3 regions of the Streptomyces sp. NPDC052109 genome follow, and region 3 is predicted to be linked to each of the others. Evidence: riboswitches for the same ligand, from Rfam matches in the RefSeq annotation. Region 3 holds a riboswitch; each other region holds the start of a gene.

Region 1 (7,685 bases), on a different contig from region 3:
GCGATGTGCTCCAGCAGGGCGGAGGCGACCCCGCGGCCCTGGTGGGCGTCCTGCACGAGGAAGGCGACCTCGGCCTCGTCGGCGGGCGCGGAGGCGGGCATGCCGTCGGCGCCGATGCGGTCATAGCGTACGGTGGCGATGAACTCGCCGCCGATGGTGGCCGCGAGTCCCACCCGGTCCACAAAGTCGTGGTGCGTGAAGCGGTGGACGTCCTTGGCGGAGAGCCTGGGGTACGGCGCGAAGAAGCGGTAGTACTTCGACTCGTCCGAGACCTGCTCGTAGAAGCTGACCAGGCGGTCGGCGTCATCAACGGTGATGGGCCGGATGCGCGCGGTGCCCCCGTCGCGCAGCACCACGTCCGCCTCCCAGTGGGCGGGGTACTCGTGCCGGTCCTGCCGGTCCGCCGAGGTCTGCATGGGCCCCAGGGTACGGCTCGCGTACGACAACGGCGCGGGGCAGTCTGTGGAGGACGACACGACGGATCGAGGCCGCGGTCCGACGACGCTCCGGGACAGGACGAAGGTCCGATCCGGGCATGCTTCACGATATGGGAAACTGGTCTAGACAACCCTGAAGACTGAAGGGCAGCAACACATGGCTGAGCGCCGCGTCAACGTCGGCTGGGCCGAGGGCCTCCACGCCCGCCCCGCTTCCATCTTCGTCCGAGCCGCCACGGCCGCAGGCGTCCCGGTGACGATCGCCAAGGCTGACGGCAACCCCGTCAACGCGGCCTCCATGCTGGCTGTCCTGGGCCTGGGCGCCCAGGGTGGCGAGGAGATCGTCCTGGCCTCCGACTCCGAGGGCGCGGACGCCGCCCTGGACCGGCTGGCCAAGCTGGTCGCCGAGGGCCTCGAGGAACTGCCCGAGACGGTCTGAACACCAGCACGCTGATACACGAAGCCGCGTCGCCCTTTTCGGGCGGCGCGGCTTCTCCTTTCCGGCCCATTGCGCGCACGCCGGAATAAGAGGCAGCGGAATTAGGGTGCTGCCCAATTACTCTTCTTTGTATACGGCGCCCGTGTTAATGCCGAAGGCTCGACATGTTTACGGCATGTTGCGAAGTCCTCACCCGCTCGACGGCGCCGGGAAAACGCAGCCGGTGCGCGGCGGTCGCACGCTCGGCGTGCAGCGCCGTGACCGCCCGCGCGCGCTCTCCGTCGCCGCGCGCCACGGCGTCCACGATGGCGCCGTGCTCCGACCAGGACTCCGCCGGGCTGGACGGCGCGTCCACCGCGTACATCCAGGCGATCTTGTGCCGCAGCTGGGTGAGCATCGCGGTCAGCGAAGGGCTGCCGCAGGCCTGGGCGAGCGTCTCGTGGAACCAGCTGCCCAGCGAGCGCAGATCCTCGCTGTGCCCTCTGCGGGCCCGCTCCTGACCCAGCCTGACCAGGCCCCGCAGCACCTTCAGATGGGCCTCGGTGCGGCGCTGGGCGGCCCGGGCGGCCCCGAGGGGCTCCAGGAGCATGCGCATCTCCAGCAGGTCGGCGGCCTCCTGCTCGGTCGGTTCGGCCACGCACGCGCCCGCGTGCCGCCGCGTCACCACGAAGCCCTCGGCCTCCAGGGTGCGCAGGGCCTCGCGCACGGGAACGCGCGAGACGCCGTAGCGGCGGGCCAGGACTTCCTCGGTGAGGCGGCCGCCGCGCTCGTGGACACCCGCGACGATGTCGTCCCGGATCGCCGTGCACACCGAGTGCGCCGGAATACGCATGACCGACCTCCGCCTTAATCCCCGTGAAACGTCGACGATGGACGTGTGTTCCGTGACTCTATTCCAAAAGGCCGGAATTTCCGACGGCGGGCCGGAACACATGGATATTTTTTGGTCAGCGGGCCGGAGGGACACCGCCGGAAAACGGCGAAAACCCCGGCTCGGTGAGCCGGGGTCGCCGAGGCGAGGCGGTACCGCTGTCGGGTCAGACGTTCACGCCGTGCTTGCGGAGGTAGGCGACGGGGTCGACGTCCGAGCCGTAGTCGGGGGTCGTGCGGGCCTCGAAGTGGAGGTGCGGGCCGGTGGTGTTGCCGGTCGAGCCGGACAGGCCGATCCGGCGGCCGGGGGTGACCTGCTCGCCGACCGTGACGGCGATGGACGACAGGTGGCCGTACTGGGTGTACATGCCGTCGGCCATCCGGATCACGATCTGGTTGCCGTACGCGCCGCCCCAGCCCGTGGAGACGACGGTGCCGGAGCCGACCGCGTGGACGGGCGTGCCGCCGGCCGCGTGGAAGTCGATGCCGGTGTGCGAGCCGGAGGACCACAGGGAGCTGCTGGCCTTGTAACCCGTGGAGACGTACGAGTCCGCGACCGGAGCGACGAAGGCGTTCAGGCGCCTGCGCTCGGCCTCGCGGGCGGCACGGGCCTTGGCCTCACGGATCTCCCGGGCCCTCTTGGCCGCGGCCTCCTCCGCCGCCTTCTGCTCGGCGGCCCGCCTCTGGGCGATGGCCTGCGCGTCGATCTGCTCGGCGATGTCGTCGCCGACGCTGACCACGGGGACGAGGCCGGTCTGCTCGGCGGAGTTCTCGGCGGCGAACGCCGGGGAGGCCACGAGGCCGCCGATGACACCGGTGGTGGTGAGGGCCGCGACACCGGCCGCCCGAGCGGTGGTGCGCTTGACGCGGCCGGGCTTGCGGTGCTTCCCGGTGGCGCACATGAACGCCATGAAGTGGCTGGTCCTTTCCTTCCCTCTCGCCTACCGGGTTAGCTGACGGGTTCGGAGCAGGAAGGTCTCCTACGGGCTCACTCGCGGCTCGCGCCGGCGCCCGATTCACCCCAGGGACTGCGTGGGTCCCCGGCTCCCCTGGCTCGCGCCGTACGGGGACTCGGCGATGGCTGTCCGGTGCCGCGGGCGCGGCGTACTGCCCGACGAACAGCCCGGACGACGCTACGGAAGCCCACTCGCCCATCCCAAACCGATCCGGCCTTTTGTAGCGCATCCCACAGGGCAGACAGGCAACCTCCGCCGCAAATCGGGCATCTGAGGAAGGGAGTGGAACAGCTGGGGCCCTGACGCCCGTAGGCGGTCAGGGCCCCACGCGCGTGCACCCGCTCGGGCGCACCCGGCCGCTGCGACGGCTGCCCTACTCGGCCGCCACCACGGTCACTTCACCGATGCCGAGCGCCTCCACCGGCGCCTTGATGTGGGAGGCGTCACCGACGAGGACCGTCACCAGGCGGTCCACCGGGAAGGCGTTCACGACGGCCGCCGTGGCCTCCACCGTGCCCGTCGCCGCCAGCTGCTGATAGAGCGTCGCCTGGAAGTCGTCGGGCAGGTGCTGCTCGACCTGGTCGGCCAGCGTGCTCGCGACGGCCGCCGCGGTCTCGTACTTCAGCGGCGCCACCCCGACGAGGTTCTGCACGGCCACGTCCCGCTCGGCGTCGGTCAGGCCCTCGGCGGCGAGGGTGCGCAGCACCTTCCACAGGTCGTCCAGCGCGGGACCGGTGTTGGGCGTGTCCACGGAGCCGCTGATGGCGAGCATCGAGGCACCGGTGCCGTCGGGGGCGGACCTGAGAACCTGCCCGAACGCGCGCACACCGTACGTGTAGCCCTTCTCCTCGCGCAGGACGCGGTCCAGGCGGGAGGTGAGGGTGCCGCCGAGGCAGTAGGTGCCGAGCACCTGGGCGGGCCACACGCGGTCGTGCCGGTCGGGCCCGACGCGACCGATGAGCAGCTGCGTCTGGACCGCGCCGGGCCGGTCCACGATGACCACGCGGCCGGTGTCGTCGGCAGTCACCGGCGGCACGGGCCGGGGCTGGCCGGCGGTGCCGGTCCAGGCGCCCAGGGTGTCGCCGAGCAGCGCGTCCAGGTCGACGCCGGTGAGGTCGCCGACCACGACCGCGGTGGCCGTGGCGGGGCGGACGTACCGGTCGTAGAAGGCGCGCACGGCGGCGGCGTCGATCTTCTCGACCGTCTCCTCGGTGCCCTGGCGCGGGCGTGACATGCGAGAGGCCACCGGGAACAGCTCCTTGGAGAGCTCCTTGGCGGCCCGGCGGGAGGGGTTGGCCAGCTCGTGCGGGATCTCGTCCAGGCGGTTGCGGACCAGCCGCTCGACCTCGCTCTCGGCGAAGGCGGGTGCACGCAGGGCGTCGGCGAGCAGGCCGAGGCCCTTGGCCAGGCGGGAGGCCGGGACCTCCAGGCTGAGCCGGACGCCCGGGTGGTCGGCGTGCGCGTCCAGCGTGGCGCCCGCGCGCTCCAGCTCGGCGGCGAACTCCTCGGCGGAGTGCTTGTCGGTGCCCTCGGAGAAGGCCCGAGCCATGATCGTGGCGACGCCGTCCAGACCGGCCGGCTCGGCGTCCAGGGGCGCCTCCAGCAGCACCTCGACGGCGACGACCTGCTGGCCGGGGCGGTGGCAGCGCAGCACGGTCAGGCCGTTGTCCAGCGCGGCGCGCTCGGGCGCGGGAAACGCCCACGGCTTGGCCGCGCCGGGCTGCGGCTGGGGGTGGAAGTCCATGGTGGCGAGCTCGGTCACTTGGCCGTCTCCTCGTTCTCGGTACCGGCCTCTACGGTGGCTTCCTGCTCGGGGTCCTCGGGGACGTCGGCGTCCTCGACCTCCTCCGGGGACTTCGGTTCGTAGACCAGGACCGCCCGGTTGTCGGGCCGCAGTCGGGCCTTGGCGATCTCCTGGACCTCCTCCCGGGTCACCTCCAGGACGCGCTTGACGGCGGTGAGGGCGAGCTGCGGGTCCCCGAACAGGACGGCGAACCGGCACAGTTCGTCGGCGCGGCCGGCGACCGTGCCGAGCCGGTCCAGCCACTCGCGCTCCAACTGGGCCTGGGCGCGCTCCATCTCCTCGGGCGTGGGGCCCTCCTCGGCGAACCGGGCCAGCTCCTCGTCGATGGCGGTCTCGATGACCGGCACCTCGACGTCACCGGAGGTCTTCACGTCCAGCCAGCCCATGGAGGGCGCGCCGGCCAGCCGCAGCAGGCCGAAGCCGGCCGCGACGGCCGTACGGTCGCGACGGACCAGCCGGTTGTAGATGCGGGAGGACTCGCCGCCGCCCAGGATGGTCAGGGCGAGGTCGGCGGCGTCGCACGCGCGGGTGCCGTCCTCCGGGAGCCGGTAGGCGGCCATCAGGGCGCGCGCCGGGACCTCCTCGACGACGACCTCGCGCTTCTGCTCGCCGATGACGTCCGGCAGGCTGCCGTCGCGCGGCTCGGGCTTGCCGTCGTGGGCAGGGATCGAGCCGAAGTACTTCTCGATCCAGGCGAGGGTCTGCTGGGGGTCGATGTCGCCGACCACGGAGAGCACCGCGTTGTTCGGCGCGTAGTAGGTACGGAAGAACCGGCGGGCGTCCTCCAGGGTGGCCGCGTCCAGGTCCGCCATCGAGCCGATCGGCGTGTGGTGGTACGGGTGGCCCTCCGGGTACGACATGCCGGTCAGCTTCTCGAACGCGGTGCCGTAGGGGACGTTGTCGTAGCGCTGACGGCGCTCGTTCTTGACGACGTCCCGCTGGTTCTCCATGGACTCGTCGTCCAGGGCGGCCAGCAGCGAGCCCATGCGGTCGGCCTCCAGCCAGAGGGCGAGCTCCAGCTGGTGGGCGGGCATGGTCTCGAAGTAGTTGGTGCGCTCGAAGCTGGTGGTGCCGTTGAGGGAGCCGCCGGCGCCCTGCACGAGCTCGAAGTGGCCGTTGCCCTTGACCTGCGCGGAGCCCTGGAACATCAGGTGCTCGAAAAGGTGAGCCAGGCCGGTACGCCCCTTGACTTCGTGGCGGGAGCCGACGTCGTACCAGAGGCAGACCGCCGCCACCGGGGTCAGGTGGTCCTCGGAGAGCACCACGCGCAGACCGTTGGCCAGGCGATGCTCGGTCGCTGCCAGGCCCCCGGAGCCTGCCTCGGCTGTGGTCGTGTGACCCATGGGCATGTACATCCCTTCGCGAGCGGAGACGGTTGTGCAAACCGCGGTTTTCCTGCCGTTCCTGCCACTGTATGCAACGCGTGCCGGGCGTCGGCGAAGTTCCCGCGGGACGTACGCCCACAGCGGATCCCGTAGCCTGCCCCGGACCCGCCCCGGGATGCCCGGGAAGCCCGCCAGGACCGGGTCGTGGCACGTGTTGTCAGTGCCTCGGTCCACAATGGTCGGCGTCAGATCCGTCAAACGCTTCAGCAAGGAGCCAGGCAGCGATGGCCCGCCGCAGCACGAAGACCCCGCCGCCCGACGATTCGTTCGAGGAGAGAATCCTCGACATCGACGTCGTGGACGAGATGCGTGGCTCCTACCTCGAGTACGCGTACTCGGTCATCTACTCGCGCGCCCTGCCGGACGCCCGTGACGGCCTCAAGCCGGTGCACCGCCGGATCGTGTACCAGATGAACGAGATGGGCCTGCGCCCCGACCGCGGCTATGTGAAGTGCGCGCGTGTCGTCGGCGAGGTCATGGGCAAGCTGCACCCGCACGGCGACGCGTCGATCTACGACGCCCTGGTGCGCATGGCCCAGCCGTTCTCCATGCGCGTGCCGCTCGTCGACGGCCACGGCAACTTCGGCTCGCTGGGCAACGACGACCCGCCCGCCGCCATGCGGTACACCGAGTGCCGCCAGGCCGAGGCGACGAGCCTGATGACCGAGTCGATCGACGAGGACACGGTCGACTTCGCGCCGAACTACGACGGCCAGGAGCAGGAGCCGGTGGCGCTGCCCGCCGCCTTCCCGAACCTGCTGGTCAACGGCTCCTCGGGCATCGCGGTCGGCATGGCGACGAACATGCCGCCGCACAACCTGCGCGAGGTCATCGCCGCCGCCCGCCATCTGATCAGGCAACCGAACGCGGATCTGGACGCGCTGATGAAGCACGTCCCGGGCCCGGATCTGCCCACGGGCGGCCGGATCGTCGGCCTGGACGGCATCCGGGACGCGTACGCGACGGGCCGCGGCACCTTCAAGATGCGCGCGACGGTCTCGGTCGAGACGGTCACCGCGCGCCGCAAGGGTCTGGTCATCACCGAACTGCCCTTCACGGTCGGCCCCGAGAAGGTCATCGCGAAGATCAAGGACCTGGTCAACGCGAAGAAGGTCCAGGGCATCGCCGACGTCAAGGACCTCACCGACCGCGAGCACGGCCTGCGCCTGGTCATCGAGGTCAAGAACGGCTTCGTGCCGGAGGCGATCCTGGAGCAGCTGTACAAGCTGACCCCGATGGAGGAGTCCTTCGGCATCAACAACGTGGCGCTGGTGGACGGCCAGCCGCTCACCCTGGGCCTGAAGGAGCTGCTGGAGGTCTACCTCGACCACCGCTTCGACGTGGTCCGGCGCCGCAGCGAGTTCCGCCGCGGCAAGAGGCGCGACCGGCTGCACCTGGTCGAGGGTCTGCTCACCGCGCTGGTCGACATCGACGAGGTCATCCGGCTGATCCGGTCCAGCGACAACTCGGCGCAGGCCAAGGAGCGCCTGATGCAGCGCTTCTCGCTGAGCGAGGTGCAGACGCAGTACATCCTCGACACGCCGCTGCGTCGGCTCACCAAGTACGACCGCATCGAGCTGGAGGCGGAGAAGGACAAGCTCACCGCTGAGATCGCGGAGCTGACCCGGATCCTGGAGTCCGACGCGGAGCTGCGCAAGCTGGTCTCGGCGGAACTGGCCGCCGTGGCCAAGAAGTTCGGCACCGACCGGCGTACGGTCCTGCTGGAGTCCGCGGGCACCTCGGTGGCCGCAGTGCCGCTGCAGGTGGCCGACGACCCGTGCCGGGTGCTGCTGT
Region 2 (7,685 bases), on a different contig from region 3:
GCTCCGCCGCGAACAGCGCGCCCGTGCGGCCGAAACCGGTGGCGATCTCGTCGAACACCAGCAGCACGTCGTGCGCGTCGCACGCCTCCCGCAGCACCCGGAGATACGCGGGGGAGTGGAAGCGCATCCCGCCCGCACCCTGCACGACCGGCTCCACGATCACCGCGGCCAGCTCGTGCGCGTGGCGTGCGATCAGCTCGCGCAGATGGTCCGCGTACGGTTCCTCGTACGCCGTCGGCGGTGCGTCGGCGAACACCTGGCGCGGCAGCACGCCGGACCACAGCCCGTGCATCCCGCCCTCGGGGTCGCACACCGACATCGGGTTCCAGGTGTCGCCGTGGTAGCCGCCCCGCCAGGTCAGCAGCCGCTGCTTGCCGGACCGGCCCAGCGAACGCCAGTACTGCAGGCACATCTTCACCGCCACCTCGACCGACACCGAACCGGAGTCGGCGAGGAACACATGCTCGAGTCCGGCCGGAGACATGTCGACAAGGCGCTTCGCGACCCGTACGGCGGGTTCGTGTGTGAGCCCGCCGAACATCACATGGCTCATCCGCCCGAGCTGCCCGTGCGCCGCCTCGTTCAGGACCGGGTGGTTGTAGCCGTGGATGGCCGACCACCATGAGGACATGCCGTCCACCAGTTCGCCCGAGCCGTCCGCGAGCCGCAGCCGGACCCCGCTCGCCGACTCCACGACGAGCGGTTCGACGCGTCCGGGCATCGGGCCGTAGGGATGCCACACATGCCGGCGATCCAGCTCCAGCAGCTCGGGCACGCTCAGGCCGGGCAGATCAGGCATTGGGCGCGAGGTCCGTTCCGGCGCCCCGGCGGCGCACGGCGACCAGGTCGGTGCGCGGCTCCTGCGCGGCCGGCTCCGCCGCCGTGCCGCACGCACCGGCCGCCGTACCGCACGCGTCCGCGCCCTCGTGCGAGCCGCAGCCCTCGTGCGAGCCGCAGCCGCCCGCGGCCTCGACCCGGTGCTCCGGCAGCGTCACCTCGCCGGCGCCCTCCACCTCGAATCCGGCGTCCGCGATCATCTCCAGGTCGGCCTTGCCGGCCTGGCCCTCGCTGGTCAGGTAGTCGCCGAGGAAGATGGAGTTGGCGAGGTGCAGGGCGAGCGGCTGCATCGTACGGAGGTGGACCTCGCGGCCGCCGGCGATACGCACCTCCACGTCCGGGCAGACGAACCGGACCATCGCGAGGATCCGCAGGCAGCGCTGCGGGGTCAGGTTCCACTCCTTGGCCAGCGGCGTGCCCTCGAACGGGATGAGGAAGTTCACCGGCACCGAGTCCGGGTCCAGGTCCCGCAGCGAGAAGACCACGTCGACCAGGTCCTCGTCGCTCTCGCCCATGCCCGCGATCAGGCCGGAGCAGGCGGACAGTCCGGCCGCGTGCGCCTTCTGCACCGTGTCCACCCGGTCGGCGTACGTGTGCGTGGTCGTGATGTCCGCGTACGTCCCCTCGGACGTGTTGAGGTTGTGGTTGTAGGCGTCCGCGCCGGCCTCGCGCAGCCGTTCCGCCTGGCCGTCGGAGAGCAGACCGAGGCAGGCGCACACCTCGACCTGTTCGTTCTGCTCCTTGATCGTCCTGATGGTCTCCGAGACCCGGTCCACGTCCCGGTCCGTCGGGCCGCGCCCGCTGGCCACCAGGCAGACGCGCTTGGCGCCGCCCGCGAGACCGGCGGCGGCCGCCTCGGAGGCCTCGTCGGGCTTGAGCCAGGTGTACTTCAGGATGTCGGCCTTCGAGCCGAGCCGCTGGGAACAGTAGGAGCAGTCCTCCGGGCACAGGCCCGACTTGAGGTTCACCAGATAGTTGAGTTTCACGCGTCGCCCGAACCAGTGCCGGCGCACCTTCCCGGCCGCGGCCACCACATCGAGCAGGTCGTCGTCGGAGGTGGCCAGAACGGCGAGCGCTTCCTCGCGGGTCGGCAGCTCGCGCCGAAGCCCCTTGTCCACCAGCGTGTTCAGCAGGTCCATGAGCCCTGATCCTGTCCTACGGAACCGCCCCGGGCCAAGGAGAGTTTGCACAACGGAGACGGTTCACCGTGTGGGTATTGCCACACCCTGGGCGGCTGGTCGTACCGCTAGGGTCTGTCCGCTACCTACAAAAGCCCCGGAGGACCCATGGCGTTCGGCTGGATCGACGACCAGGCCGAGGCGCGCCGCCGCGCCGGACTCGTACGCACCCTGCGCCCGCGCCCGGCCGACTCGCCGCTGCTGGATCTGGCGAGCAACGACTACCTGGGCCTCGCCCACCACCCCGAGGTCACCGAGGGGGCCGCCCGGGCCGCCCGGACCTGGGGCGGCGGGGCCACCGGCTCCCGGCTGGTCACCGGCACCACCGAGCTGCACACCGAGCTGGAGCGCGAGCTGGCCGCGTTCTGCGGCTTCGAGGCGGCGCTGGTCTTCTCCTCCGGATACGCCGCCAACCTGGCCGCGGTCACCGCGCTCGGCCCGCACGGCTCGCTGATCGTGTCCGACGCGGGCAACCACGCCTCCCTCATCGACGGCTGCCGGCTCGCCCGGGGCGACAAGCAGGTCGTCGGGCACGCCGACCCGGAGGCGGTGCGCAAGGCCCTGGCCACCCATCAGGGAGCGGCCATCGTCGTCTCCGACACCGTGTTCTCGGTCGACGGCGACCGGGCACCGCTGGCCGAGCTGGCCGAGGCGTGCCGGGAGCGCGGCGCGGGCCTGGTCGTGGACGACGCCCACGGGCTCGGCGTCCTGGGCGACGGCGGCCGGGGCGCGCCCTACGCGGCCGGGCTGGCCGGGGCCGCGGACGTGGTGGTCACGGCCACGCTTTCCAAGTCGCTGGGCAGTCAGGGCGGGGTGGTGCTCGCCCCGGCGCGGGTCATCGACCATCTGGTCAACGCGGCCCGGACCTTCATCTTCGACACGGGCCTCGCCCCGGCGGCGGCCGGTGGGGCCCTGGCGGCGCTGCGGCTGCTCGTGCGGGAGCCCGAGCGTGCGGCGCGCGCCCGGGAGGTGGCCGCGCAGCTGCACGCACGGCTGACCGCCGCGGGTCTGGAAGCGGTGCGTCCGGACGCCGCGGTGGTCTCCGTGCGGGCTCCGTCCCCCGATCAGGCGGTGCGCTGGGCGGCCGACTGCCGTACCGCGGGGCTGGCCGTGGGCTGTTTCCGTCCTCCTTCCGTGCCCGACGGCATCTCACGGCTGCGGCTGACCGCCCGAGCGGACCTGTCCGGGGCCGAGATCGAACGTGCTGTACGTGTGATCGGCGAAACGCGACCATGAGTCGGCGTGACACGGCCGTGCTGTGCGCCGGAACGATCCCGGGTGATCCCGAATGATTGCGTGTGATTGGTTCTGATCAGATGGCGGTCAGGAAACCGGCCCAGCTCTCGGCCGAGAAGACCAGGGCGGGGCCGGCCGGGTTCTTCGAGTCGCGCACGGCGAGCAGTCCGGCCCCCGGGCCGGAGCGCGGCCGGGCCGTCTCCACGCAGTTGTTGGCTCCCGTGCTGTAGCTGCTGCGCAGCCAGCGCACGTCGTGCAGGTCGGTACTGGCAGGGACGTTCCGAGGCAGTGCGGTCATGGTGCCTCCTTACGCGCCGTCACCTATCCCGGCGATGTAGTCCAACGAGTCCTCGGGGGAAAGGGCGTGAAACCGAAGGGTGTCGAAGGCCTCGCTGTAGGCCATGAGGTCTTCTTTCCGTTCCAGGTAGAGGCTACTCGTCAACTGGTCGAGAACAACCACGTCCAGATCAGAAGTGCTCGGAAATGAGAAGATAACGAAAGGCCCGGTGAGACCGATATGCGCCCCGGCGCCGAACGGCAGTACCTGCAGCCGCACTTGGGGCAGCCGCGCAGCCTCCGTCAGCCGCTCCAGCTGCCGGGCCATCACCCCGGGGCCGCCGACCTCGCGCCGCAGCACCGCCTCGTCCAGCACCGCGCTCAGCTCCAGCGGCCGTGCGGCGCGGAGCACGTCCTGCCGCGCCAGCCGCACCTCCACCAGCGCGTCCAGGCTCTCGTCGTCCAGGTCCTTCACGGCCGCCCGGGTCACCGCGCGGGCGTACTCGCGGGTCTGCAGCAGTCCGGGCACTACCGTGGTCTCCAGCGTGCGCATCGCGCTCGCCTGCGACTCCAGGCTGATGAAGTCCCGGTACGCCGGCGGCAGTACCCCTCGGTAGGCGTGCCACCAGCGGTGCCGGTCGCCCGCGTCCTCGGAGCTCGCCAGCATCAGCAGCAGCTCGCACAGCTGCCCGTCCCGCACCCCGTAGGCGTCGAGCAGTAACCGCACATCGGCTGGTTTCACGCCGCTGGCACCGGTCTCGATACGGCTCACCTTCGACTGGTGCCAGCCGACCAGCCGAGCCGCCTCACCGCTGGTGAGCCCAGCACCGGTACGCAGCATGCGCAGTTCGGCGCCCAGTTTGCGGCGGCGCACTGCCGGCCCGTTCTGCATGGGCTCCTCCTTACTCCTTCCGAGCCGCCCGAATACGGTTTCGCGTCGCAGAGTTCACCGCATCGGGCGACAGATATATGCATATCTTGGTGGATCGCGCCCCGTGACCGACCCGGTGATGGCAGTCTGACGCGCAAGCACCAGTCCGGGACCGTACTCGAACCATCCGCTCCGTGTCGGACTGCGATCCCGTGGGAAAGGGACGACGTCGCCATGGCAGACCATCTGGAAGCATCCGTCACTCTGCCGAGCGATCCCGCCTCGGTCTCCGCCGCCCGCACCTATGTCGTGGGCACGCTCGCGGAGTGGGGCCTGCCGTCGGACACCGAGACAGCCGACACGGTGCGGCTCATCGTCTCCGAACTCGCCACGAACGCCGTACAGCACACCTTCGGTCAGTCACCCACCTTCACGGTCGACATCGCGCTGGACCGTGACGAACATCTGCGCATCGGCGTCACGGACAGTCATCCGCGCTTTCCGAAGAGACTGCCCGCCGCCGTCCAGCAGGACAACGGCCGCGGCCTGGTCATCATCCGCTGGCTCACCGCGGAGTGCGGCGGCAGACTCCGCGTCCGCCCCACCCGTGAGGGCGGCAAGACGGTCTCCATCGAACTTCCCTGGGCGCTCCCGGCGGAGCCGGTGCCGGCGGTGCCCCACAGGGGGATGGGCCTGTGTCCGAACGCGGTCGCACCGCAGTGGGGAGCCCCCGCACCGACCGAGGTCGAGAGCGGGGCCGTGACCGGCCACGAGGGCACCCCGGACAGGGCCTAGCGCCCGGCTCCGCCGAAGGCTGCGCGCAGCAGGGCACGGAACGTCCGCGGCGTGTGTCGTCTCCTCAGGGGGGTGGGTCAGCGAGATCGTCCGGCTCGGCCGGCCCGCCTCCGGGCGGCGAACGCCGACCGGTGTGACCGCAGTGCGGGCCACCGTCTCCGGTGCGACGGCCACGCCCGGCCCGGCGTTGACCAGTGCGCACACCACGCCGTACCCGGGCTTCGGCACCAGCGGCGCCGTGCTGATCAGCGCGTGTCCCGGCGCGGTCACCAGAACCAGTTCCTCCACCAGGACCGGCTACAGACGCACCGACGACGGCGGCGGAGGCTGCCCCGGACGCTCCTGCCCGCGCCGATCGTGTCCGCACCGGCACCGGCGTGGTTCCGGGCGGCGGCGTTGCTGGTGGACCGGGCGGCGGCATGACTGCGCCGACCCCGGGCCGCCCGTGGGCTCCAGGCGGGCACCGGGGCGCTGACGGTGCCGGGAGCGGCCCTGTTGCTGGAGCCGCTCCCGGCCCTGACCTGACGGCCGGTCAGCTGACCCGGCCGTACCAGACGCTCTTGGTCCAGATCTTCTGGAGCCTCACCACGTCTCCGGTCCTCGGCGCGTGCCAGATCTTCCCGTGCCCGGCGTAGATGCCGACGTGGTAGACGTACGAACCCGAGTGGAAGAAGACCAGGTCACCGGCCTTGCGGCGGCTGGCGGAGATGTGGTGCGTCCTGTTGTACTGCGCGGCGGCGGTACGCGGCAGGGTCTTGCCCGCCTTCTTGAACGAGTAGAGCGTCAGTCCCGAGCAGTCGAACCTGCGCGGGCCCGTGGCCCCGTACTGGTACGGGGCGCCCCTCTTGGAGGCCGCGACCTCCAGTGCTTTGGCCGCGATGCCGGCGGCCGAGGCCTCGGTGGCGAGACCGGGAACCGCGATCGAGCCGCCGACGGCGGCAAGGGTGAGGGCCGAGGCCGTACCGGCCCGGGCCATGAGCGACGGGACACGATTGAGCGCAGTCATGCGCAACCCTTCGTCAGCCGCCTGTGAAGGATGACCTGTCGGATTCGGGCTGGCGAAGTTGCCCGGCCGCGTTTGCCGCGGCTTCACCCCAAGGGCTGCTCGGAACCTCCGGCCGCCTGTGACGTACAGACGAACGGCCGCTCCGGCGACCCGCCTTGCTCGGGTCCTCCACTCCTGCCGATCCACTCCTGTCGACCGGTCGTCCGGGCGGCGGCAGGACTCGGCGTCCGCCCGAACCGCCCCGCCGCGGTGGCGGGGGCTTGTCGTCAGACAGGGATCTTCACTCACGACTGTCAGAAAATCCCAATGGAACCGGGGATTTGTGGCGTTACTCACCACTCGCCCGTTCGGGTGGACAGTGCTGTGTTCGAGGCGGCGTCAGTTTCCGCTCGTAGCCGCGGACCTGGGGCGGAGCGTCTTCTCGCGGCTCGCGAACCGACGCGGCGCGCAAGTCGGGAGGCCCGGAAAACGTCCTGGATATACACCGGTCGGCGGTACGTCGTTCGGGCCGTTTCAAGTCCGATCCGAACGGCGCCCGTCGACATTCGGGCCCGCCCGGCTGGTCCGGCGTCCGGATCAGCCGACGCCGTCCGGCGGGAGCGCGACGCGCGCGGCCCGACGCTCACCGTCCAGCACCCGCAAGGCCCGTGCCAGTGTGTCCCCGTGCAGCTCCGTCTCGCCTCGCCGGTGCATCGACGCGAGGGCGTCACGCAGCTCTGCGGCCTTGCGTACCAGGGCCTGCGCCGCGCGCAGTCCGCGGTAGGTGTCCCCGTCGTGTGCGGGATTGACGCGCCCCAGCAGGTCGACCGCCTCCAGGTAACGGTCGATCAGTTCGCCCTCGGCACGCGTCAGTGCGGGCAGCGGCGGCAGTTCCGGCAGCATCGGCGGCTCACTCCGCGCCCCGTGCGCCGGGCATGCTCCGCCGGCTCGGCACGATGCCGTCCACCAGGCCGTAGGCCACCGCCGCGGGGGCGTCCAGCGTCAAGTCCCGTTCCAGGTCACGGTGGACCTGCTCGGACGTACGCCCGGTGTGGCGGACGAGCATCTTCTCCGTCGCCGCGCGGACCCGGGTCAACTCCTCGGCCTGGATGACCAGGTCGCTGGGCTGTCCCCGCACGGGTTCGGGGAGCTTCGGCTGCGCGATCACCATGCGCGCACCGGGGAGGGCGAACCGCTTGCCCGGCGTGCCGGCCGCGATCAGCAGCGCGGCCTGGGACGCGGCCCGGCCCAGGCAGTAGGTGGCCACGTCGCACGTGACGTAGCGCATCGTGTCGTACACGGCCGTCAGCGCGCTGAAGGAACCCCCGGGGGAGTTGACGTACAGCGTGATGTCCCGCTCCGGGGCGGTGTGCTCGAGGTACATGAACTGTGCCATCACGTCGTTCGCGGCCGCGTCGTCCAGCGGGGTGCCGAGGAAGACGATCCGGTCCTCGAAGAGCTTGCCGTAGGGGTCGAGCGTGCGCGCGCCGCTGCTGGTGCGCTCGGT
Region 3 (7,685 bases):
GCAGCACGGCGTGGGAGGCGCCGGAACGGTACGGCGGGGGAGCGGGCCCGCTCGGGGAACCGAGGGGCCTCGGTCATACGATCACACGATCCTCCCCACCCTGTGGATATCCGAATCCGCTCCCTCCCGCCGTGGGCTACGTTCGGATCGTGAACGCATCCAGCTCCGACCTCGCCCCCGCTGCCGACCCCGGCCGTGTCGTCCTGCTCACCACCAGCCACCGCGTCGCCCCCGGCCTGCTGTCCTGGCCCGCCTGGCAGGCCCTGCGCGCGGCCGACGCCGTGCTGTGCGCGGACGGAGCGCATCCGCAACTGCCGTATCTGCGCGAGGCCGGGACAGTGGTGCAGGAGGCGTCCCCCACCGCGCAGGAGCTCGTCGACGCCTGCGCCGGCGGGCGCACGGTGGTGGTCGTGGCCACCGGCGAGGGCGAGCCCGCGCTCACCGACGGCCTGGCCCGGCTGGCCGGCTCCGGCCGCGTCACCATGCCGGAGCTGGAGCTGTTGCCGGCCTCCTACGACCTGCCCGGCGCCCGCCTGCTGGACCTCGTGCAGGTCATGGACCGCATCCGCGTCGAATGCCCCTGGTCCTCCCAGCGGACCCACGAAGGTCTGGCCAAGTACGCCATCGAGGAGGCGTACGAACTGGTCGAGGCGATCGAGGCCGGCGACCGTGAGGAGCTGCGCGAGGAGCTGGGCGACGTGCTGCTCCAGGTCGTCTTCCACTCCCGGATCGCCGAGGAGCACCCGGAGGCGCCGTTCTCCGTCGACGACGTGGCCGGCGGCATCGTCGCCAAGCTCGTCCACCGGCACCCGCACGTCTTCGGCGACGAGAAGGCCGAGACGCCGGAGGACGTCAAGGAGCACTGGCTGCGCACCAAGGCGGAGGAGAAACGGCGCACCTCGGTCACCGAGGGCGTCCCGGTCGGCCAGCCGGGCCTGGCCCTCGCCGCCAAGCTCGCCTCCCGCGCGCGCACGGCGGGTCTCGACGTGCCGCTCCCGCAGGGCCAGGGCGTCGGCTACCAGCTGCTGGCGCTGGCGGCCCGCGCGGACGCCGAGGGCGTGGACCCGGAGGCGGCGCTGCGCGCGGCGGCGCGGGCGTACCGGGATGCGATCCGGGAGGCGGAGGGAGTCGCGCCCGGGCCCATACCAGCGACCGGTGGCGAGCACCGGGACGCCGAGGCCCACCCGGATCCGGATACCGTCGAGGAGTGACCGACCAGCCCCACCCCCCGACGGCATCCGCCCCCGCTCCCGCCCTCTTCACCTGGGAGTTCGCCACCGACCCCTACCCGGCCTACGCCTGGCTGCGCGAGCACGCGCCCGTGCACCGGACGCGGCTGCCCAGCGGGGTGGAGGCCTGGCTGGTCACCCGGTACGCCGACGCCAAGCAGGCCCTCGCCGACCAGCAGCTGAGCAAGAACCCGGCGCATCACGACGAGCCCGAGCACGCCAAGGGCAAGACCGGCATCCCGGGCGAGCGCAAGGCCGAGCTCATGACGCATCTGCTGAACATCGACCCGCCGGACCACACCCGGCTGCGCCGGCTGGTCAGCAAGGCGTTCACCCCGCGCCGCGTCGCGGAGTTCGCGCCCCGGGTCCAGGAGCTGACCGACCGGCTCATCGACGGTTTCGCGGCGAGGGGTTCGGCCGACCTCATCCACGAGTTCGCCTTCCCGCTGCCCATCTACGCCATCTGCGACCTGCTCGGCGTTCCGCGCGAGGACCAGGACGACTTCCGGGACTGGGCGGGCATGATGATCCGGCACGGCGGAGGGCCGCGGGGCGGGGTCGCACGGTCCGTCAAGAAGATGCGCGGCTACCTCGCCGAGCTCATCCACAAGAAGCGCGAGGCGCTGCCCGCCGAGCCCGCGCCCGGAGAGGACCTCATCTCGGGTCTCATCCGCGCCTCGGACCACGGCGAGCACCTCACCGAGAACGAGGCCGCCGCGATGGCGTTCATCCTGCTGTTCGCCGGCTTCGAGACGACCGTCAACCTCATCGGCAACGGCACCTACGCCCTGCTCACCCACCCCGGCCAGCGCCGGCGGCTCCAGGACTCCCTCGACGCGGGGGAGAGGGTCCTGCTGGAGACGGGGGTGGAGGAACTCCTGCGCTACGACGGCCCGGTGGAGCTGGCCACCTGGCGGTTCGCCACCGGGCCGCTCACCATCGGCGGACAGGACATCGCGCCCGGGGACCCGGTGCTCGTCGTGCTCGCGGCGGCCGACCGGGACCCGGAGCGGTTCACCGACCCGGACGTCCTGGACCTCGCCCGCCGCGACAACCAGCACCTCGGCTACGGCCACGGCATCCACTACTGCCTCGGCGCACCGCTCGCCCGGCTGGAGGGCCAGACCGCGCTGGCCACCCTGCTCAGCCGCCTGCCGGACCTGCGGCTCGCCGTCGATCCGGCGGAGTTGCGCTGGCGCGGCGGGCTCATCATGCGGGGCCTGCGCACCCTGCCGGTGGAGTTCGCACCGGCCGCCGGTGGGGCCGTGGAGCGGTCGTAGAACCGTAAACATGACAGCGGTTCAACTCTGTGATCTTCACGTGATCTGCGCGGCATTAACTTGTGACTAGTGATCGTCTGCCGATACGTTCACCCATCAGTGTGGCGAGGGGAACGACTTCGCCGCGCCGGTCCTGCTGTCGCACGAAAGGCTTCCGCATGCTCTCCGGGAACGGTCGTCACCGTCGCCCCCGCCAGGCTCCGGCCCTCCTCGTCGCGGCCGGAGTGACCGGCTCCGCCATCGCCATCCCGCTGCTCGGCGCCGCGAGCGCCAACGCGGCCGACGGCACCACGTGGGACAAGGTCGCCGAGTGCGAGAGCGGCGGTTCCTGGAGCGCGGACACCGGAAACGGCTACTACGGCGGCCTGCAGATCTCGCAGGACGACTGGGACACCTACGGCGGCACGCAGTACGCGGAGAGCGCCGACCAGGCGAGCCGTTCGCAGCAGATCGCCGTCGCCGAGAAGATCCTCGCCGACCAGGGCACCAAGCCCTGGACCATGTGCGCGCTGACGGCCGGGCTGACCTCCGACTCCGCCTCGGTCGATGTCGACACCGGTGTCGGCACCCCCGGTGACAGCGGCGGGTCGAGCGGCACGTCCGGTTCCACCGACGAATCCGACTCGTCCGGTCTGCCGGATTCCTCCTCGTCCGGCTCCGACTCCAACTCCACTCCCGGCACGGACTCCTCGGACTCCGGTTCCGGCTCGGACGCCGCGTCGACCCCGGACCCGAGCAAGGACGCCACCGGGACCCCGGACGAGACCGGCGACTTCACCGGGACCAGTACCCCCAAGTCCGACAAGGCGGGCAAGTTCGGTTCGTCGGGCGGCGGAAGCTCACAGGGAAGCGACAGCTCGTCCACAGCGGCCTCGGGTGCCGACAACTCGGACAATTACCAGCAGGCCCCCGGTTCTTGGAGTCTGGTCGACACCGGCGCGCTCAACAGTGGCGGACGGCACCGCGGCGCGAGTGCGGACGAAAGCGTGTCAAACGGTCAGAGCGGCACGTCTTCCGGCCGTCACGCCGGCCGAGGACCGGACACCTACACCGTCCATGAGGGCGACTCCCTCGCCTCCATCGCCGACTCCCTCGGCGTCGACGGCGGATGGCGCGCGCTCTACGAAACCAACAAGAAGGCCATCGGCGCCGACCCGAACCACATCAGCGCCGGTCAGACCCTGAAAGTCGGGGGCGAAAAGGGCGCCGAATAGGGAGAGTTGGCGCCCTGTTTCGCGGCGGATGTCCGGTTTGGTGAAAGTGTGGGATGAGTCTCAGAAGCCCTGATCGTCTTTGAAATTCCGGCGATCTCGTGGCTACGGTCAGGACCGCTCGTCATCACGAGCCCCGGCAGTCGCAACGCCGAATCCTGCCAGCGGTTGCCCGGGAACAGTCGTCGCGTCATGCGCCGTAGGCAGGAGCGGGGGACCCAAGGTAAGCGCCGGGCCCAGCGGTTGACGCTGGACCGGCTTGGGGTGAAGCCGCGCCTCGCGAAAGCGAGCGTGCGGCCGGGCAACTCAACCGGCCCGAACCCGACAGCTCACCTCGCAGGCGTCGGTGAGGGGATCGATCCATGCTGTTTTCCGGCAAGGGCAAGCACCGTCGTCCGTCCAAGGCCGTCCGCGCCATCACGCTCGCCGGCGTCACCGGCGCCGCCGTCGCCGCCCCGCTGATGGCGGCCGGCAACGCCTCCGCCGCCACCGCCTCCGAGTGGGACGCGGTCGCCCAGTGCGAGTCGGGCGGCAACTGGTCCATCAACACCGGCAACGGCTTCTACGGCGGTCTGCAGTTCACCAACTCCACCTGGGCCGCGTACGGCGGCACCGCGTACGCCGCGCGCGCCGACCTCGCCACCAAGGCGCAGCAGATAGCCGTCGCCGAGAAGGTCCTCGCGGGCCAGGGCAAGGGCGCCTGGCCGGTCTGCGGCACGGGCCTGTCCAGCGCCGCCTACAACGGCTCGGCCCCCACCACCTCCTCGAAGAGCACCCCGTCGAGCGGCACGAGCACCGGCGCGACCACTCGCTCCACCGACCAGCAGGCCGCCACCCGCTCCACCGAGCGCAAGGCCCCCTCGGTGAGCAAGACCGTCACCACCCCGACCGGCACGAAGGTCAAGAAGGGTGACGGCGAGTACAAGGTCGTCGCGGGCGACACCCTCAGCGCCATCGCCGAGAAGCACCACGTCGCGGGCGGCTGGCAGAAGCTGTTCCAGCTGAACAAGGACATCGTCCAGCACGCCGACCTCATCTACCCGGGCCAGCAGCTGCACCTGAAGTGACACCCGGCTCCGAACGGACCCACAGCGCCCTCACATCCCCGGCTCGCAGACTGAAGGCCTCGTGAGGGCCACCCCGTCCCCACGGTCTCCCCGCCCCGGCGCGTGTTCCCCCGTACGCGCCGGGGCGGGGTCTTTGTTTTCGCCGCTCGTCACCCCTACCGTTTCCCCGCTCTTCACCCCTACCCCCCTTTGTTCCGATCGTGAACAATGGGTACCGTCTGCGTGTCCTCTCCGTCCACGGGACGGTCGGTCGGTGGCTGATCCCCCGGGGACGGTTAGGCTCTAGCCGCAAGGCACAGCCGTAAGGCTCACCGCCCCGCACTACCAGCGTCACATCCAAGAAGGAGATGCTCGTGCCGTCCATCGACGTCGTCGTAGCCCGGGAAATCCTGGACTCCCGAGGCAACCCCACGGTCGAGGTCGAGGTCGGCCTCGACGACGGCAGCACGGGTCGTGCCGCCGTCCCGTCCGGCGCCTCGACCGGTGCCTTCGAGGCCATCGAGCTCCGCGACGGTGACCCGGGCCGCTACCAGGGCAAGGGTGTCGAGAAGGCCGTCCTCGCCGTCATCGAGCAGATCGGCCCGGAGCTGGTCGGCTACGACGCCACCGAGCAGCGCCTGATCGACCAGGCCATGTTCGACCTGGACGCCACCGACAACAAGGGCTCCCTCGGCGCCAACGCCATCCTCGGCGTCTCCCTCGCCGTCGCCCACGCCGCCTCCGAGGCGTCCGACCTCCCGCTCTTCCGCTACCTGGGCGGCCCGAACGCGCACCTGCTGCCGGTGCCGATGATGAACATCCTCAACGGCGGCTCGCACGCGGACTCCAACGTGGACATCCAGGAGTTCATGATCGCCCCGATCGGCGCGGAGTCCTTCTCCGAGGCCCTGCGCTGGGGCGCCGAGGTCTACCACACGCTGAAGAAGGTCCTGAAGAACAAGGGCCTGTCCACCGGCCTCGGCGACGAGGGCGGCTTCGCCCCGAACCTCGGCTCCAACCGCGAGGCCCTCGACCTCATCATCGAGGCCATCAAGGAGGCCGGCTACGCCCCCGGCCAGCAGATCGCCCTCGCGCTCGACGTGGCCGCCTCCGAGTTCTACAAGGACGGCAAGTACCTCTTCGAGGGCAAGGAGCGCTCCGCCGCCGAGATGACGGAGTACTACGAGGAGCTCGTCGCCTCCTACCCGCTTGTCTCCATCGAGGACCCGCTGTTCGAGGACGACTGGGCCGGCTGGAAGGTCATCACCGACCGTCTCGGCGACAAGGTCCAGCTGGTCGGCGACGACCTGTTCGTCACCAACCCCGAGCGCCTCGCCCGCGGCATCGAGGAGGGCACCGCCAACGCCCTGCTGGTCAAGGTCAACCAGATCGGCTCGCTGACCGAGACCCTGGACGCCGTCGAGCTGGCCCAGCGCAGCGGCTACAAGTGCATGATGTCCCACCGCTCCGGCGAGACCGAGGACGTCACCATCGCCGACCTGGCCGTCGCCACCAACTGCGGCCAGATCAAGACCGGCGCCCCGGCCCGCTCCGAGCGCGTCGCCAAGTACAACCAGCTGCTGCGCATCGAGGAGATCCTCGACGACGCCGCGGTGTACGCCGGCCGCTCCGCGTTCCCGCGCTTCAAGGGCTGACGCGACCCGGGCCACGTCTTGGCCAGTCGTACGTACGTCCCCGAACCCGGTCCCGTACCGTGTCCGGGGACGTACGCACGTGTGAAAGGGGAGGCGGAGAGCCACATGGCCGTCAGGGACCGGGACCGTTTCTCCACCGCGACCAGGCTGCGGCTGCTCGGCGAGCAGACGGCGGCCCGGGTCTACCGCTCCCAGACCAAGCGTCAGGCCCGCCGCTCCCGGCTCACCGGCCGCGCGGCGCTGCTGGCGCTGGTGCTGTGCTCGCTCGTCGTCGCGCTCGCCTATCCGATGCGGCAGTACGTCTCCCAGCGCGCGCAGATCTCCGACCTCCAGCGGCAGCAGGAGCAGGCCCGCAAACGGGTGGAGCAGCTGCGCGACCTCAAGGCGCGCTGGCAGGACGACTCCTACGCCGAACAGCAGATCCGCCGCCGGCTGCACTATGTGATGCCCGGGGAGACCGGGTACGTGGTGATCGACCCGGGCGCGGCCAAGCAGTCCCGCGCCGACCTCCGGGCCGCCCGCCGGCCCTGGTACGCGAACGTGTGGGACGGCGTCGACAAGTCCGACGCCTCCGACCAGTAATCGATAGAAAGCCAACCTGAAGCAGTCATGGAAACGCCCCCGCCGCCCACTCCGCGCTCCGAGCCCACCGACGCGGACGTCGAGGCCTTCAAGCAGCAGCTCGGCCGTCCGCCGCGGGGCCTGAGGGCCATCGCGCACCGCTGCCCCTGCGGTCAGCCGGACGTCGTGGAGACCGCGCCGCGGCTGCCCGACGGCACGCCCTTCCCCACGCTGTACTACCTCACGTGCCCGAAGGCGTCCTCGGCCATCGGCACGCTGGAGGCGGACGGCGTGATGAAGGAGATGACCGAGCGGCTGCAGACGGACCCCGAGCTGGCCGCCGCCTACCGGGCCGCGCACGAGGACTACATCCGGCGCCGGGACGAGATCGAGGAGCTGACGGGCTTCCCCAGCGCGGGCGGTATGCCGGACCGGGTGAAGTGCCTGCACGTCCTGGTCGCCCACTCGCTGGCCGCCGGCCCGGGCGTGAACCCGCTGGGCGACGAGGCGATCGCCCTGCTGCCGGAGTGGTGGCGCAAGGGGCCGTGCGTGACACCGGCCCAGCCGCCGGCCGGCGGGCAGTGGCAGGTGGAGACGACGGAGGACGGCACGGGCCACTTCGCCGCCAGGCGCATCGAGGAGGACGAGAAGTGACCCGCGTGGCCGCCATCGACTGCGGTACCAACTCCATCCGGTTGCTCGT

The links. Region 3 has a riboswitch for cyclic di-AMP ahead of AB0L59_RS25500 (transglycosylase family protein). Riboswitches for the same ligand answer to the same signal wherever they lie in the genome.
Positions count from the first base shown of each region.
Region 1: another riboswitch for cyclic di-AMP. It lies ahead of AB0L59_RS31885 (M23 family metallopeptidase); the one in region 3 lies ahead of AB0L59_RS25500 (transglycosylase family protein).
Region 2: another riboswitch for cyclic di-AMP. It lies ahead of AB0L59_RS33660 (C40 family peptidase); the one in region 3 lies ahead of AB0L59_RS25500 (transglycosylase family protein).

Region 1 is NZ_JBFAWF010000020.1:122,961-130,645, reverse strand. Features, by position in the region: gene AB0L59_RS31900 (GNAT family N-acetyltransferase) at 1-416, opposite strand, end outside; gene AB0L59_RS31895 (HPr family phosphocarrier protein) at 595-876, shown strand; gene AB0L59_RS31890 (GntR family transcriptional regulator) at 1,022-1,708, opposite strand; gene AB0L59_RS31885 (M23 family metallopeptidase) at 1,914-2,657, opposite strand; cyclic di-AMP (ydaO/yuaA leader) riboswitch at 2,670-2,833, opposite strand; gene AB0L59_RS31880 (pitrilysin family protein) at 3,076-4,464, opposite strand; gene AB0L59_RS31875 (pitrilysin family protein) at 4,461-5,855, opposite strand; gene AB0L59_RS31870 (DNA topoisomerase IV subunit A) at 6,116-7,685, shown strand, end outside.
Region 2 is NZ_JBFAWF010000023.1:20,866-28,550, reverse strand. Features, by position in the region: gene AB0L59_RS33690 (adenosylmethionine--8-amino-7-oxononanoate transaminase) at 1-799, opposite strand, end outside; gene bioB (biotin synthase BioB) at 792-1,976, opposite strand; gene AB0L59_RS33680 (8-amino-7-oxononanoate synthase) at 2,124-3,251, shown strand; gene AB0L59_RS33675 (DUF397 domain-containing protein) at 3,328-3,549, opposite strand; gene AB0L59_RS33670 (helix-turn-helix transcriptional regulator) at 3,559-4,419, opposite strand; gene AB0L59_RS33665 (ATP-binding protein) at 4,633-5,193, shown strand; gene AB0L59_RS33660 (C40 family peptidase) at 5,726-6,199, opposite strand; cyclic di-AMP (ydaO/yuaA leader) riboswitch at 6,202-6,341, opposite strand; gene AB0L59_RS33655 (hypothetical protein) at 6,776-7,081, opposite strand; gene AB0L59_RS33650 (ATP-dependent Clp protease proteolytic subunit) at 7,089-7,685, opposite strand, start outside.
Region 3 is NZ_JBFAWF010000013.1:149,170-156,854, forward strand. Features, by position in the region: gene AB0L59_RS25485 (nucleoside triphosphate pyrophosphohydrolase) at 150-1,211, shown strand; gene AB0L59_RS25490 (cytochrome P450) at 1,208-2,509, shown strand; gene AB0L59_RS25495 (transglycosylase family protein) at 2,668-3,723, shown strand; cyclic di-AMP (ydaO/yuaA leader) riboswitch at 3,906-4,078, shown strand; gene AB0L59_RS25500 (transglycosylase family protein) at 4,083-4,787, shown strand; gene eno (phosphopyruvate hydratase) at 5,135-6,421, shown strand; gene AB0L59_RS25510 (septum formation initiator family protein) at 6,527-7,003, shown strand; gene AB0L59_RS25515 (DUF501 domain-containing protein) at 7,031-7,636, shown strand; gene AB0L59_RS25520 (Ppx/GppA phosphatase family protein) at 7,633-7,685, shown strand, end outside.